DNA from 3 places in the Protaetiibacter sp. SSC-01 genome. Region 2 is predicted to be linked to each of the others. Evidence: predicted binding sites of a transcription regulator. Region 2 holds the regulator's gene; each other region holds the start of a gene.
What was found. The regulator LexA, encoded in region 2, represses DNA repair genes until DNA is damaged. The targets are predictions, from matches to a motif close to TCGAACANNTGTTCGA.
Positions count from the first base shown of each region.

Region 1 (4,679 bases), 900 kb from region 2:
GCGACGCGTCTCGAGACCCGGGGGCCGGGTGTTCGTGATATCGGCGGTTTCGAGACGCGTCGCGCCGGGCGGCGCGGCGCTCCTCAACCACCTGAGGATTGGGTGGCGCTCCTCAACGAGCCGGCGTGGGCGGCGCTCCTGAACCGCTGGGGCTCGGCGGCGCTCCTCAACGAGCCGGGGTGGCGGCGCTCCTGAACCGCTGGGGCTCGGCGGCGCTCCTCGGTGCGGGTGGGCGGCGGAACTACGCGGTGGCGCGGAGGCGTTGCAGGGCCCGGCTGCGGGAGGGCAGGGGGATGCTGCGCAGCACGCCGTCGGCGTCGGGACGTTCGAGTCGGTAGTCGCCGCCGGTGCGCCGGATGCGCCAGCGTCGGTTGTGCAGGAGCAGGTGACAGTGGCGGCACAGGAGCACCCCGTCGTCGACGTCGGTTCGGCCGTGGTGCTCGTCCCAGTGGTCGATGTGGTGCGCTTTGGAGTTGCCCGGGTTTGACGGACGGTTGTCTGTCTTCAGTTGTAGCGGATGGGGGCGACGTAGCCGAGGCTGGAGTGCAGTCGCCGGGTGTTGTAGGCCCAGATGTAGGCGAAGAGGCGGGCTCGTGCCTCGGCTCGTGTCGCGGGTTGCCCGATCGGGTAGAGATCCTCGTTCTTGAACGAGGCGAACCAGGATTCCATCACGGCGTTGTCGTGCGGGTCCTTCCGTTCACCGATCGAGACGACCATTGCGTGTTGGGCTGCGAGGTCGTTCCAGTCGTTGGAGGTGAACTGGTAGCCGCGATCGGAGTGGATCACGCATCCGGGTTTCGGGTGTCGGATCTTGATTGCTTCTGTCAGCGCCGTGATCGCTGTCCGCGGGGTTTCGTGCCCATCGGTGGCCCAGGCGATCACCTCGCGGTTGAAGGCGTCCAGCACGACGGCGGCGTGCAGCCAACCTTCGCCGGTGCGGATCATCGTCAAGTCCGTGAACCACAGTCGGTTCGCTGCCGCGACCGAGAACTGCTGCTTGACCGCGTCGATGATGTCGATGCGGCGTGAGGTTGGCACCGAACGTCGCCGGCTTCCGACTCGACCTCGGCGGGCATGCAATCCGTTTTCTCGCAGCAGCCGCGCGACCCGATGCCGACCGATCCGAACCCCTTGAGCAAGCAACTCGCGGTGCACCCGTGGCGCTCCGTAATAGGCGAACTCGGCATGGATCGCCTCTATCCGCTCCAGCACCGCAGCATCCTGGAGGGCACGGCGGGACGGGCCGCGGCCGACCCAGTCGTAGTAGCCCGACCGCGACACACCCAGCACACGGCACAGCATCGAGATCCGCCTGGTCGGGGTTCTGGCCTTCTCCGCCGCGATCCACCGGTAGACCTCTACCGGTGACGCCTCGCGAAGAAGGCCAACGCTTTTCCCAGGACCTCCAGCTCTTCGGTCCGTTCCCCGAGTTCCCGCTCCAGCCGGGCGATCTTCGCCTTGTCTGACTCGACCGGCCGATCAGGCAACGACCCGGCCGCCTTCTTGTCCGCCACCCGCACCCAGTTCGACACTGTCGTCGCCGACAGCTCGAACTCCCGCGCCAGATCCTTGAACGTCCGGCCACGCCGATACAACTCGACGACCTGATCCTTGAACTCCTGCGAAAACTCCCGCGCCACAAGAACACCTTCCCGCGACCGAACAGCCGCTGTCTCGATGTCCGTCAAACCCGGGCAACTCCACTTCGCACCAGGACGGCGGCCGGTCGCACATGAGGCATCCGCCATCGCGCGCCGCGATCGCCAGCCGTTGCTTCTCGGAGAAGAGCCGCTGCTCGCGTCCGAGGTTGAGCACCCGCCCGTCGCCGTCGAACAGGATCGGCACCGCGCCCGAGGCGCAGATGTAGCGCTCGGCGGTGGCGATCGACACGGGCTCGTTCTGACCCTCGAAGTACGCGGCTCCGGGTCGCTGGCCGCAGCCGCTGGGACACGCGCCGCTGCGACCGACGGCACTGTTGCTGTCGCAGCCGCATCCGTCCGGGGCGGCGACCGGCGCCTCGAGGTCGGCCTTCGTGACGAGGATGCGCACGGTGGGCTTGCGGTCGCCGAGGAGCGTGCCGTCGTCGACGCGCGTGCCGATGCGCACGAGGTCGACGAGGGTGTCGAGCGTCAGCTGGTCGGTCGTGCGCTCATCGCGCACGATGTCGTCGGCGCGCAGGGCGGCATCCGGGTCGACGAACCGCGGGCCGCCGCGCCGCGGCGAGGTGGCGGCGTCGAGCACGGGCACGACGATCGCCGCCGACTCCGGGTCGAGCAGCCCGTGGATGCGGGTCATCCCGTCGACGAGCTTCGTGACGCGCAGGTACCGCTTCAGTCGCAGCTCGCGCTCGCGCGCCGCGACGCCCGCGAGGTCGAGGTCGTCGCGTTCTGCGGAGGCGCGGACGGCGAGCTGCTCGACGGTGACGGCCGCCGCCAGCACGATGAGGCGCTCGGCGGCGGCGGTGAGTGCGCGATCGAGCGTCGCGAAGCGCGCCTGATCCGTGTTCGCGTCGGCCGGGTTCGACGTGCTGGGGGTGCTCGCTGCGTTCGCGTCGGTAAACGCCGTCGGGCTCTTGTCGGCCCGCGCGGATCCCGCGCCGGGGAGGCTCGGCTGGGCAGAAGCTCGCAGATCGCTCACCGACGCGACTCCTGCGCCCGACCCGCCACCGAGCAGCGCAGGCCGGTACGCGCCCGAGCGCGCCGCAGCCTCGAGCTCGGCCGCACCGGTGACGGCGCCGAGCCGTGTGCGGATCACGTCGACCTGCTCGACCGACAGCGCCGCCGCCGCCACGGCCGCGCCGAGCGTCTGCAACCAGAGCGGCCGCCGAAGAGGCGGGGGAGTCGCCGCGGTCCCGCGTGCGTCAGCGTCGTCAGGGCCAGCGGTGCCGTCGCTGTCCGCGACGCTCGGCCCGTCTGAACCGGTAGCGCCGCCGCCCGCGCCGGCGCCCGCGCCGCCATCCGCCTCGCCACCCGCGCCCGGCAGCAGTTCCGCCGCTTTGACGAGGGTGCGGGCGTCGCGGGTCGAGGTGCCCGTGAGCTTCGAGATGAGGCCCTCGGCGGTGCGCTGCCCGAAGGTCGCGGCGAGACCGGAGTGGCCGAGTTCGCGTCGGGACCTGTGCGCGATCTCGCCCGCGACGACCGCGGCGGCCGCGTCGAGGCGACGCCGCGCATCCGCGAGAGAGCGCTGCGTCGCGAGCAGGTCGGGATCTGCCCAGGCGCGCGCCGCATCCGGCGTCAGCGACGCGGAGATCTCACCGATGGCGGTGAGAAGCGGGGCGAGATCGGGCATGAGACAAAGTCTCCCAGTGTCGAACGTATGTTCGAAAGGGGGGTGACCGGATCGGTGGAGAAGTCGCGTACCCCGGGGGATGTGGAGGAGACGGCGCCAGCCCGAGGCCGCCATCATCCCGCCGGGACGACCGTCACATCCGGATGCGGGTCGAGCCGGTAGCCGCGCCCCCGCACCGTGCGCACGACGTCGCCGTACGGGTGCAGCCGCCGGCGCAGCCGCTGCAGGTAGACGTCGATCGTGCGCTCGTTGATCTGCTCGCCGTCCGTCTCGCTGAGGAGCGCGCCGAGCAGCCGCTGGCGGTCGTGCACCTCGCCCTGGTGCTGCACGAGGAAGGTCAGCAGGGCGTGCTCGCGGAAGCTCAGCGCGACGACGTGCCCGTCGACCGTGACGCGGTGTCGCGCGAGGTCGACGACGACACCCTCGTCGCGCGACACCCGCCGCGCGGGGGCGTGGTGCAGCGAGGGCTCGCCGAGGGCGGTGCGCACGACGTCGAGCGACGGCTCCGGGTCGTCTGCGGGGGCCAGCACAACGGATGCGAAGGTCGAGGCCCCGGGAATGCCGGTGATGGCGCGCTGCACGTCGCCGACGAGCGCTCCCACGTCGACGCCCGCCGCATCCGCCGCCTGCTCGTCGAGGCCGACGTAGATGCCGAACCCGCGCAGGCCGAGACCGCGCGGCGCTGCCACCGGGGGTCTCGTCCCGGCCGCACCCTCCCAAGGGATCGCGACGTACTCCGCGGACACGGACGCCACCTCCTCACGCGCTCAGACCACCCGAAGAGTCTGACCGCAGGGGAGCCGCCGGGGCCATCACGGTGACGTTCTGCGACGGTGTGCGACACCGTGCGACGCTGCGTGACGCCCGGTGTCGAAGCCCTGGCGCATCCGCCCGCGAGCCGCCCGCCGAGCCGCCGGCGCGACCCCCACCGCTACCCGTGCGCGATCAGCTGCAACCCCACGACCGCGACGCCGAGCACCGCCTCGGCCCCGAGCACGACGAGCCGCTGCCACCACGTGAGCTCGAGGCGCCGCACGGCGACCCACCCGACCACGACGAGTGCCGCGACGAGCGCGATAGCGGATGCGCGGAGGGCCGCATCCGTCGACCACACACCCAGCAGGGCGAGCACGAGGAAGAGCCCCGGCGCCGCGAGGCTCCCGACGGCGCCGAAGCTCGTGAACGCCGCGACCCGCAGCTCGCGCCGCGTCAGCATCCGCTCGTGCACGACGATGTGGGCCACGAGGTCGGCCGTGAACACGGCGAGGAGCAGGCCGAGGATCGTGACGGCGAGGGTGAGGATCGCCTCGAGCGCCTCGGCGTGGTGCCGCTGCAGGCCGAGCACCACGGCGAGCGCCGCGAAGGCGACGTAGATGCGCTCCTTGAGGTGC
Region 1 covers NZ_CP059987.1:2,747,941-2,752,619, reverse strand. Annotated here, with positions in the region: gene H4J02_RS14065 (hypothetical protein) at 242-409, opposite strand; partial or broken gene H4J02_RS14140 (hypothetical protein) at 413-457, opposite strand; gene H4J02_RS13050 (IS3 family transposase) at 505-1,344, opposite strand; gene H4J02_RS14135 (transposase) at 1,359-1,595, opposite strand; gene H4J02_RS13040 (DUF222 domain-containing protein) at 1,480-3,288, opposite strand; gene H4J02_RS13035 (winged helix-turn-helix domain-containing protein) at 3,402-3,977, opposite strand; gene H4J02_RS13030 (hypothetical protein) at 4,220-4,679, opposite strand, start outside.
Region 1: the regulator LexA is predicted to act here: its motif matches at 3,308-3,323, upstream of H4J02_RS13040 (DUF222 domain-containing protein).

Region 2 (4,679 bases):
GGCCGTCGCCATCGCCGGCTACACGAACGCGGGCAAGTCGAGCCTCCTCAACCGCATCACGCGCGCGGGCGTGCTCGTCGAGAACACTCTGTTCGCGACGCTCGACCCGACCGTGCGCCGCAGCCGCACGCCCGACGGGCGCGTCTTCACGATCGCCGACACCGTCGGCTTCGTGCGGAACCTCCCGCACCAGCTCGTCGAGGCGTTCCGCTCGACGCTCGAGGAGGTCGCCGCATCCGACCTCGTGCTGCACGTCGTCGACGGCAGCCACCCCGACCCGGCCGCCCAGATCGCGACCGTGCGCGACGTGCTCGGCGATGCCGGTGCGCGCGACGTGCCCGAGCTCATCGTCTTCACGAAGGGCGACCTCGTCGACGACGATCGCCGGATGCTGCTGCGCGGCCTCGAGCCCGACTCGGTGTTCGTGTCGGCCCGCACGGGCGAGGGCGTCGAGGAGCTCCTCGAGGAGATCGCCCGCCGCCTCCCGCTGCCCGACGTCGAGCTCGAGGTGCTCATCCCGTACGACCGCGGCGACCTCGTGGCGCTTGCGCACGACCGCGCGCGCGTGCTCGAGACGAGCTACGAGGAGACGGGCACCCGGATGCGCGTGCAGGCGAGCGAGGCCGTGGCGCACCAGCTCGAGTCGGCGACGACACCCGCGTAAGCCTCTCCCACGTATCCCTCAGACGGGGCAGGGCGGCCGCCCAGCCGGTCGACGTAGCCTCGGAGGGTGAAGTTGGCTGTCCACGCGTCGGGTGAGGGCCCGCGCACCGCGATCCTCGTCCACGGCATCATGTCCGACCATCGCGCGTGGCACCGCGTGAGCGCCGAGCTCGAGGCGAAGGGCTTCCGGGTGCTCGCGGTCGACCTCGCGGGGCACGGCGCCTCACCGCGGTCGCGCCGCTACACGCCTCGCGGATGGGCCGACGACGTCGTCGAGACGGTCACGCCGCTGCTCGAGGGTCCGCCGGACCTCGTCATGGGCCACTCGCTCGGCGGGCTCGTCGCCTCGCTCGCGGCCGACCGGCTCGCGCCCCGCGCCGCCATCTACGTCGACCCGGCCTTCGCGTTCCCGCGCGGCATCCGCGGGGTGCTCTTCAAGGTCGGTTTCGCGCTCGCGCCTCGCCCGCGCCGCTCGGCCCTCGTGCGCTGGAACCCCCGCTGGAGCCCCGAGGACGTCGACATCGAACTCGCGACGCTGCGCGACTGGGACAAGCGCACCATCCTCGGCTTCGCCGACTCGCGCCCGATCGTGCCGCCTCTGCGGCTCGTGGCGCCGAGCCTCGTCGTGCTCGCCGAGAGGAGCCTTCTCATCACGGATGCGGCGGCTGCCGGCCTGCGCAGGCTCGGCATGACCGTCGAGACCATCAAGGGCGCGGGCCACACCGTCTTCCGCGACGACCACGCGCGCTTCATGCACGTCGTGGAGGAGTGGCTCGCCCGCCACGTGGCTCAGACCGAGCGAAGCACCGCCACGACCTTGCCGAGCACCTCGGCCTGATCGCCGAGGATCGGCTCGAACGCGGTGTTCCGCGGTAGCAGCCAGGTGTGACCGTCACGCTGACGGAAGACCTTCACGGTCGCCTCGCCGTCGAGCATCGCGGCGACGATCTCACCGTTCTCGGCCGTGTTCTGGGAGCGCACGACGACCCAGTCGCCGTCGCAGATGGCGGCGTCGATCATCGAGTCGCCCGAGACCTTGAGCATGAAGAGCTCGCCCTTGCCGACGAGCTGCCGCGGGAGCGGGAAGATCTCCTCGACCTGCTGCTCCGCCGTGATCGGCACGCCCGCGGCGATGCGGCCGACGAGCGGCACCATCGCGGCGTCGCCCACGGGGGCGGCTGAGCCCGCGTCCTCGGCGACGGGGATGTCGATGAGCACCTCGAGCGCGCGCGGCCGGTTGGGGTCGCGGCGCAGGTAGCCCGCGAGCTCGAGCTGGTTGAGCTGATGCGTCACGCTCGAGAGCGAGGCGAGCCCGACGGCGTCGCCGATCTCGCGCATGCTCGGCGGGTATCCGCGGCTCGACACCGAGCGCTGGATGACCTCGAGGATGGCGAGCTGCTTCTCGCTGAGGCTCTTGCGGCGCCGCGTGGCGGGGCGCTCGTCGGCCTGCTCGATGTCGCTCATTGGGGCCTCCTACGGCTCGGTTCTCACGGGTGAGGGATGCGATGTCGGTGGTCCGTGATCGGATTCATCCCGTCGATCGAAACTGTATCCGCTCCGGCGGGTGCGGGCAAACATCCGTTCGAGTGTGTCGTCGGATCGGATCCCCGGGAATCCAGGGATCCGGGGAATTCCGCCGGAGGACTTGAACGTTTGTTCGATCGAAGATACATTCGGAACACAGCTTCGCATCCGGCCTCCCGGCCGAGGCCGGATGCGGAAGCTGTCCACCGGGCCAGACGGCCCGCACCCCCAGGAGGACCAGATGAGCACCGTCACCCTCACCACCGCCGGCTTCCCCTCCGCGCGAGCGGCTGCCCGTCCCGCGGCGCGCCCGCGCCTGCGCATCACGCGTCGGGGTCGCGCCGTGCTCGGAGCCCTCCTCGGCGCGCCCATCGCGGCTGCCCTCACGCTCTCCGCCCTCTCGGGCACTCCGGCGCAGGCGGGCTCGACGGCGTCGACGACCACCTTCGAGTACATCTCCGTGGCTTCGGGCGAGTCCCTGTGGGATCTCGCGGCGTGGGTCGCTCCGGAGTCCGATCCGCGCGAGGTCGTCGCGGCCCTCGTCGAGCTCAACCAGCTGCCGACGACCGAGGTGCAGCCCGGTCAGCGCCTCGCGATCCCCGCCGAGTACTCGGCGGAGTAGCCCCCGGTCGCCGGGGAGAGGGCACAGGGCCGCTCACTAGAATCGCGGGGTGGCCTCCCTCTCCGATCTCCCGATCCGCGACGACTTGAGGGGCCTCACCCCCTACGGCGCGCCGCAGAAGCACGTGCGGTACGCCCTCAACGTCAACGAGAACACGCACCCGATCCCCGAGCCGGTCGCTCGGGAGATCATCGAGTCGCTCGCCCACGCGGTACTCACCGCCAACCGCTATCCCGACCGCGAGTTCATGGAGCTTCGCGAGTCGCTCGCGCGGTACCTCGGTCACGGCCTCACCGCCGACCACGTGTGGGCGGCGAACGGCTCGAATGAGATCATCCAGCAGCTGCTGCAGGCCTTCGGCGGTCCCGGTCGCAGCGTGCTCGGCTTCCCGCCCACCTACTCGATGCACCCGATCATCACGGCGGGCGTCGGGAGCGCGTGGGTCACGGCCGACCGCGACGCCGGCTTCGACATCCGCCCCGAGACGGCCGTGCGGGCGATCGAGCAGCACCGTCCCGACCTCGTCTTCCTGTGCGCGCCCAACAACCCGACGGGCACGGGACTGGCGCTCGAGACGATCGAGGCCGCCTACGACGCGACCGACGGCATCGTGTTCGTCGACGAGGCGTACGCCGAGTTCATGCCGAAGGACAAGCCCTCGGCGCTCACGCTCCTGCCGGGTCGCGAGAGGCTCGTCGTGTCGCGCACGATGAGCAAGGCCTTCGCGTTCGCCGGCGTGCGCGTCGGCTACCTTGCCGCCGACCCCGTCATCGCCGACGCCCTGCGTCTCGTCCGCCTGCCGTACCACCTGTCGGCCCTCACGCAGGCCGCCGCCGTCGCGGCGCTCGCCCACGCGCCCGAGATGCTCGCGATGGTCGACGACATCGCCTCCCAGCGCGACCGCATCGTCGCCGAGCTCCCCGCGCTCGGCTACCGGCCCTGGCCGACCGAGGCGAACTTCGTGCTCTTCGAGGGCGTCGAGAACCCGCAGGCGACGTTCCGCGCCCTCCTCGAGCGCGACATCCTCATCCGCGACGTCGGCATCCCGAACACCCTGCGCGTCACGGCGGGCACCGCCGAGGAGACGAGCTTCTTCCTCGAGAGCCTCGCCGCCCTCGGCCCCGGTGGGGCTCGGTAGGGTGGGGGCATGACCACGCACCGCACCGCGCGTCTGAGCCGTCAGACGAGCGAGTCGAGCATCGAGCTGAGCATCGACCTCGACGGCACCGGAACGTCCGACATCCAGACGACGGTGCCGTTCTTCGACCACCTGCTCACGGCGTTCGCGAAGCACGCCCTCGTCGACCTCACGGTGCGCGCCGAGGGCGACACCGAGATCGACGTGCACCACACCGTCGAGGACACGGGCATCGTGCTCGGCACCGCGATCAAGCAGGCGCTCGGCGACAAGCGCGGCATCGGCCGCTTCGGCGACGCGCTCGTGCCGCTCGACGACGCCCTCGCGCAGGCCGTCGTCGACATCTCCGGCCGCCCGTACCTCGTGCACTCGGGGGAGCCCGCGGGCTTCGAGTTCCACCTCATCGGCGGGCACTTCACCGGATCGATGGTGCGTCACGTCTTCGAGGCGATCGCGTTCAACGCGGGTCTCACGGTTCACCTCACCGTGCTCGCGGGTCGCGACCCGCACCACATCGCCGAGGCCGAGTTCAAGGCGTTCGCGCGCGCGTTCCGTCAGGCCGTCGCCCGCGACGAGCGCGTGACCGGCGTGCCGTCGACGAAGGGCGCCCTCTGACATGACCGCCCCCTCCGTCGTCGTCCTCGACTACGGCTCCGGCAACGTCCACTCGGCGGCGAAGGCCCTCGAGGCGGCGGGCGCGCGTGTCGAGCTCACCGCCGACCGGGATGCCGT
Region 2 covers NZ_CP059987.1:1,848,339-1,853,017, reverse strand. Annotated here, with positions in the region: gene hflX (GTPase HflX) at 1-664, shown strand, start outside; gene H4J02_RS08750 (alpha/beta fold hydrolase) at 731-1,501, shown strand; gene lexA (transcriptional repressor LexA) at 1,453-2,127, opposite strand; gene H4J02_RS08740 (LysM peptidoglycan-binding domain-containing protein) at 2,429-2,809, shown strand; gene H4J02_RS08735 (histidinol-phosphate transaminase) at 2,859-3,947, shown strand; gene hisB (imidazoleglycerol-phosphate dehydratase HisB) at 3,957-4,562, shown strand; gene hisH (imidazole glycerol phosphate synthase subunit HisH) at 4,564-4,679, shown strand, end outside.

Region 3 (4,679 bases), 510 kb from region 2:
CGCCGAGCAGGCCGAGGGCGAGGGCCGCATTGCCCTCCTCGACGATGCGCTCGTTCGTGAGCACGTCGCCCGTGCCGAGCACCGTCACCTCGCGCACACCGCGCTCGACGCGCACGAGCGCCGCGTTGCCGACGCCGTCGACGTAGCACGTGGTCGCGGATGCGGGGGCCGTGTAGCCGTCGCCCGATCCGGAGATCCTGCCCGCGCGCTGGGCGGGGCCGAGCTCGCAGTCGGCGTCGAGGGAGCCGCCGCCGAAGCCCGCGTACTTGACGCCCGGCGCGAGACCCGCGAGCACGTCGTCGCTCGGCTGCACGACGACGATATGCCGCCCGAGCGCGAGCACCTCGGCGGCCGTCTCCTCGGTGAGCAACCACCAGTCGTCGTCGAGCACGAGCGTCGCGTCGGCGCCCTCGCCGAGCGCGGCCTGGGTCGCGCCGAACGAGCTCGTGACGGTCACTTCCACGCCCTGCGCACGCAGCACCTCCGCGAGGGCCATCGCCCCGCGCGGTCCCGGGTCGACGGGGGAGCGGCGGTGCTCGCCGACATCCGACGCCGAGGCGGCCGCCCACACGAGCAGCGCGCCGAACACCACGACGACGGCGACCGCGATCCAGACGATGACGAGGCCGACGCGACGGCGCGGCGGCGCCTCCTCGGCGGCGGTCGGCGGGGCGGGGGCGACGGCGGGCGCGCTCACGGCTCGACCCTCGCGAACGGCTCAGGGGAGGGGGCGGATGCGGATGCCGCGGTCTCGAGGCGGGGACGCGTGCGCTGCACGGCCTCGTCGAGCGCGCTCATGCGCGCGTAGCGCTCGGCGTCGCCGGGGTCGCCGAGGTAGCGCACGGCGTCGAAGTCGTCGGCGGCGAGGTCGAGGGCAGCGGCGTGCTCGGGCAGCGGGGCCGCTGCCCGGCGGGCCACGTCGTGCGCCGTCGAGCCCGGCACGGTCGACACGAGGGTGCGTTCGTGCAGCGAGCGGGCGATCGCGCGGAACCGCTCCGCGATCGCCTCCGCGAAGCGCCCCGCGCGGGCGGCGGCCTCGGCGTCGCGGCGCATCGTCGCGGCGTCGCGGTGGTCGTCGGCCTCGAAGAGCTCGTCGCCCGACGAGCGGACGCCGCTCCGCGCCCGCAGCCGCGGCACCCCGAACACGAGGAACAGCACGACGATCACCGCGATGAGCACGATCACGAGCACGACGACCCAGCCGGGCATCGAGTTCTCGCCCGTGAGGCCGTTCATGAGGTCCTCGAGCCAGCGGTAGAACGCCTGCAGCCACTCGGGGGTCTCGGCGCGCGTGTCGTCCTGCCGGTAGCGCGACTTCTCGAGCTCATCCTCCAGCAGCCGGCGCGCCTCGTCGCGGTCGGGGTCGACGGGCACGTCGAACGGGAGCTTCACGCCCACGGCGACCCCGCATCCGCGGTGCTCGAGGACGGGACGCGCGACGATGCGAGGTCGGCCGGCGGACGGAACGGGTCGACCTCGTCGGGGTCGATGCGCGTCGTGGGGCGCCGCCGCTCCATGAAGCGCGAGAGCTCGAGGTCGAGACCCTCGCGCCGCATCCGCAGGTCGAGGTAGAGCAGCGCGTCGACCGACGTCGTGACGACGAGCCCGATGGCCGCGATCACCGCCGAGACGACCCCCGCCGCGATGTCGCCCGCGCGGGTCACGGCGAGGTAGTCGCCGAGGTCGCCGTTGCCCGCGACGATGCTCGCGAGCCAGCCGACGAGGAGCGTGACGGGCACGCTCACGAGCATCGTGGCGATCCAGATCATGCCCCACGCGAGGAGGCGGATGCCGAAGGTGCGCCAGAAGCTCTTGCGCGTGAGGCGCCAGGAGCGCGCGAGGGCGGCGCCGAACCGCAGGCGCTCGACCGCGAGGGCCGAGGGCACGAACGCGAGCTTCGTGCCGAGCCACGCCACCAGGGCGGCGCACGCGGGGTAGACGAGAAAGCCCGTGAAGAGGCCCGCGTAGGGGCCCGTGGGCTCGAGCAGGCCGATCGCGGCGATGCCGACCGTGCCGCCCAGCACGACTGCGAGCACGACGAGGCCCGTCCACGCGAAGGTGCGGGCGCGGATGCCGCGCGTGCGCCGGCGGAACCCGCGCGGCGTGAGACGGCGCCCGACGACCGCGTGGCTCACATCCACCGCGGCGACCGCCTGTTGCGGGACGCCCGAGCCGATCACGAGCGCCTGGATGACGAGCCAGCCAAGCGCGCCCGCCCCGAACCCGCTCACCCACGCGTAGAGCGAGGCGCTGCCGTAGCCCGAGCCGATCGAGGCGGCGAGCGGGTCGACCACGAACGCCCCGAACGCGAGGCCGCCGAGGCTCGCGGCGAGCGAGAACACGATGGCGGGCACGAGCACGACGCCGGGGTTGTGGCGCAGCGCGCGGAAGGCACCCGCGAGGATCTGCCCGAGCGTGAGCGGACGCAGCGGCACGAACGGTTCGGGAGCCGGGGGCGTCCACGTGGGCGCGGGGAATGCGCCCGTGAACTCCGCCACGCAGACCCCTCTCGTTCGCGAGCGGTGCTCAGCCGCCTGCGGCATATGGTGTCACACCCGGTGGTTCGCGGGGTGCGGTATCGGGGCGATTGCGTGTTCCTCTCCCGTGCCCATCTGTGGATGCGACTTCTCCACTGATCTCCCCTCCGCGGTAGAACAAGCGTTCGAATCTTGGGAGAATGGGGCATGGCCTCGTTCACCGACTCCCTCGCCCTGGTGGGCGACCTGTCGGTGCCGTTCACGCCCGCACCCGTCGGCTCGTTCCCGGATGCGGAGCTGCTCGCAGCGCAGCGCTCGATCGCCGAGGCGCGGAAACGGCTCGAGGCGCTCGCCGCGACGGTCGCGGGGGAGATCGCGCATCGCTCGCGACGCGAGCTCGGCAACGGCGGCCTCGCCCGGGCGAACGGCGTGCGCTCGGCGGAAGACCTCATCGCGAAGGTCACGGGCGGCTCGCGGCGCGACGCCCGCACGCTCGTGACGACCTCGGAACTGCTGCCGAGCACGCGACAGGAGCCGGCGGCTCCGCCCGTGCCGGAGTGGCGACGGGTCATCGGCGCAGCCGTCGCGGATGCCGGCATCTCGGTCGAGGCCGCGAGCGTCATCCGCACCCGGCTCGAGGCGGCGGCCGACCGGGTCGCCGACGAGGTGCTCGCCGAGGCGGCGCGGATGCTCGTCGCGGAGGCGCCCGCGCTCACGGTCGAGGAGCTCGCCGCACGTGCCGCGTTCGCTCGCGACTCGCTCGATGAGGCGGGCATCCCCGCACGCGAGGAAGCACTGCGCGCTTCGCGGTCCCTTCGCACCTCCGCGCAGCCCGACGGCATGACGCGCCTCACGGCGCTGCTCGACCCCGAGTCGGCCGCCGTCGTCGTCCCGATTCTCGACGCCGCGACGTCCCCGCGCAGGGGTGGTCCGCGGTTCGTGGATCCGGATGCCGCCCGGCGCGCCGACGACATCGTGCGCGACGAGCGCACGACCGAGCAGCTCGCCCTCGACGTCTTCGTCGATCTCCTGCGGATGGGTGCCCGCGTCGACGACGGCGCGCTCCTCGGGGACCGCAAGCCCGCCGTCCGCATCCTCGTCACGCAGGCCGACCTCGACCGCCGCAGCGGTGCCGCGTACTTCGAGGGCCAGACGGATGCCGTCTCGGTCGCGACCGCCGAGCGTTTCATCTGCGCGGGCGGCGCCGTGCCGCTCCTGTTCGACGGCGACGGGCGGGTGCTCAACCTGGGTCGCGAGCAGCGCCTGTTCAGCGAGAAGCAGCGCCTCGCCCTCGCCGCCCGCGACGGCGGTTGCCTCATGTGCGGTCGGCCGCCCTCCTGGTGCGAGGTGGAGTTGCCCGGGTTTGACGGACGGTTGTCTGTCTTCAGTTGTAGCGGATGGGGGCGACGTAGCCGAGGCTGGAGTGCAGTCGCCGGGTGTTGTAGGCCCAGATGTAGGCGAAGAGGCGGGCTCGTGCCTCGGCTCGTGTCGCGGGTTGCCCGATCGGGTAGAGATCCTCGTTCTTGAACGAGGCGAACCAGGATTCCATCACGGCGTTGTCGTGCGGGTCCTTCCGTTCACCGATCGAGACGACCATTGCGTGTTGGGCTGCGAGGTCGTTCCAGTCGTTGGAGGTGAACTGGTAGCCGCGATCGGAGTGGATCACGCATCCGGGTTTCGGGTGTCGGATCTTGATTGCTTCTGTCAGCGCCGTGATCGCTGTCCGCGGGGTTTCGTGCCCATCGGTGGCCCAGGCGATCACCTCGCGGTTGAAGGCGTCCAGCACGACGGCGGCGTGCAGCCAACCTTCGCCGGTGCGGATCATCGTCAAGTCCGTGAACCACAGTCGGTTCGCTGCCGCGACCGAGAACTGCTGCTTGACCGCGTCGATGATGTCGATGCGGCGTGAGGTTGGCACCGAACGTCGCCGGCTTCCGACTCGACCTCGGCGGGCATGCAATCCGTTTTCTCGCAGCAGCCGCGCGACCCGATGCCGACCGATCCGAACCCCTTGAGCAAGCAACTCGCGGTGCACCCGTGGCGCTCCGTAATAGGCGAACTCGGCATGGATCGCCTCTATCCGCTCCAGCACCGCAGCATCCTGGAGGGCACGGCGGGACGGGCCGCGGCCGACCCAGTCGTAGTAGCCCGACCGCGACACACCCAGCACACGGCACAGCATCGAGATCCGCCTGGTCGGGG
Region 3 covers NZ_CP059987.1:2,353,995-2,358,673, reverse strand. Annotated here, with positions in the region: gene H4J02_RS11170 (DUF4350 domain-containing protein) at 1-697, opposite strand, end outside; gene H4J02_RS11165 (DUF4129 domain-containing protein) at 694-1,398, opposite strand; gene H4J02_RS11160 (hypothetical protein) at 1,389-2,498, opposite strand; gene H4J02_RS11155 (DUF222 domain-containing protein) at 2,685-4,004, shown strand; partial or broken gene H4J02_RS14040 (IS3 family transposase) at 3,928-4,679, opposite strand, start outside.
Region 3: the regulator LexA is predicted to act here: its motif matches at 2,651-2,666, upstream of H4J02_RS11155 (DUF222 domain-containing protein).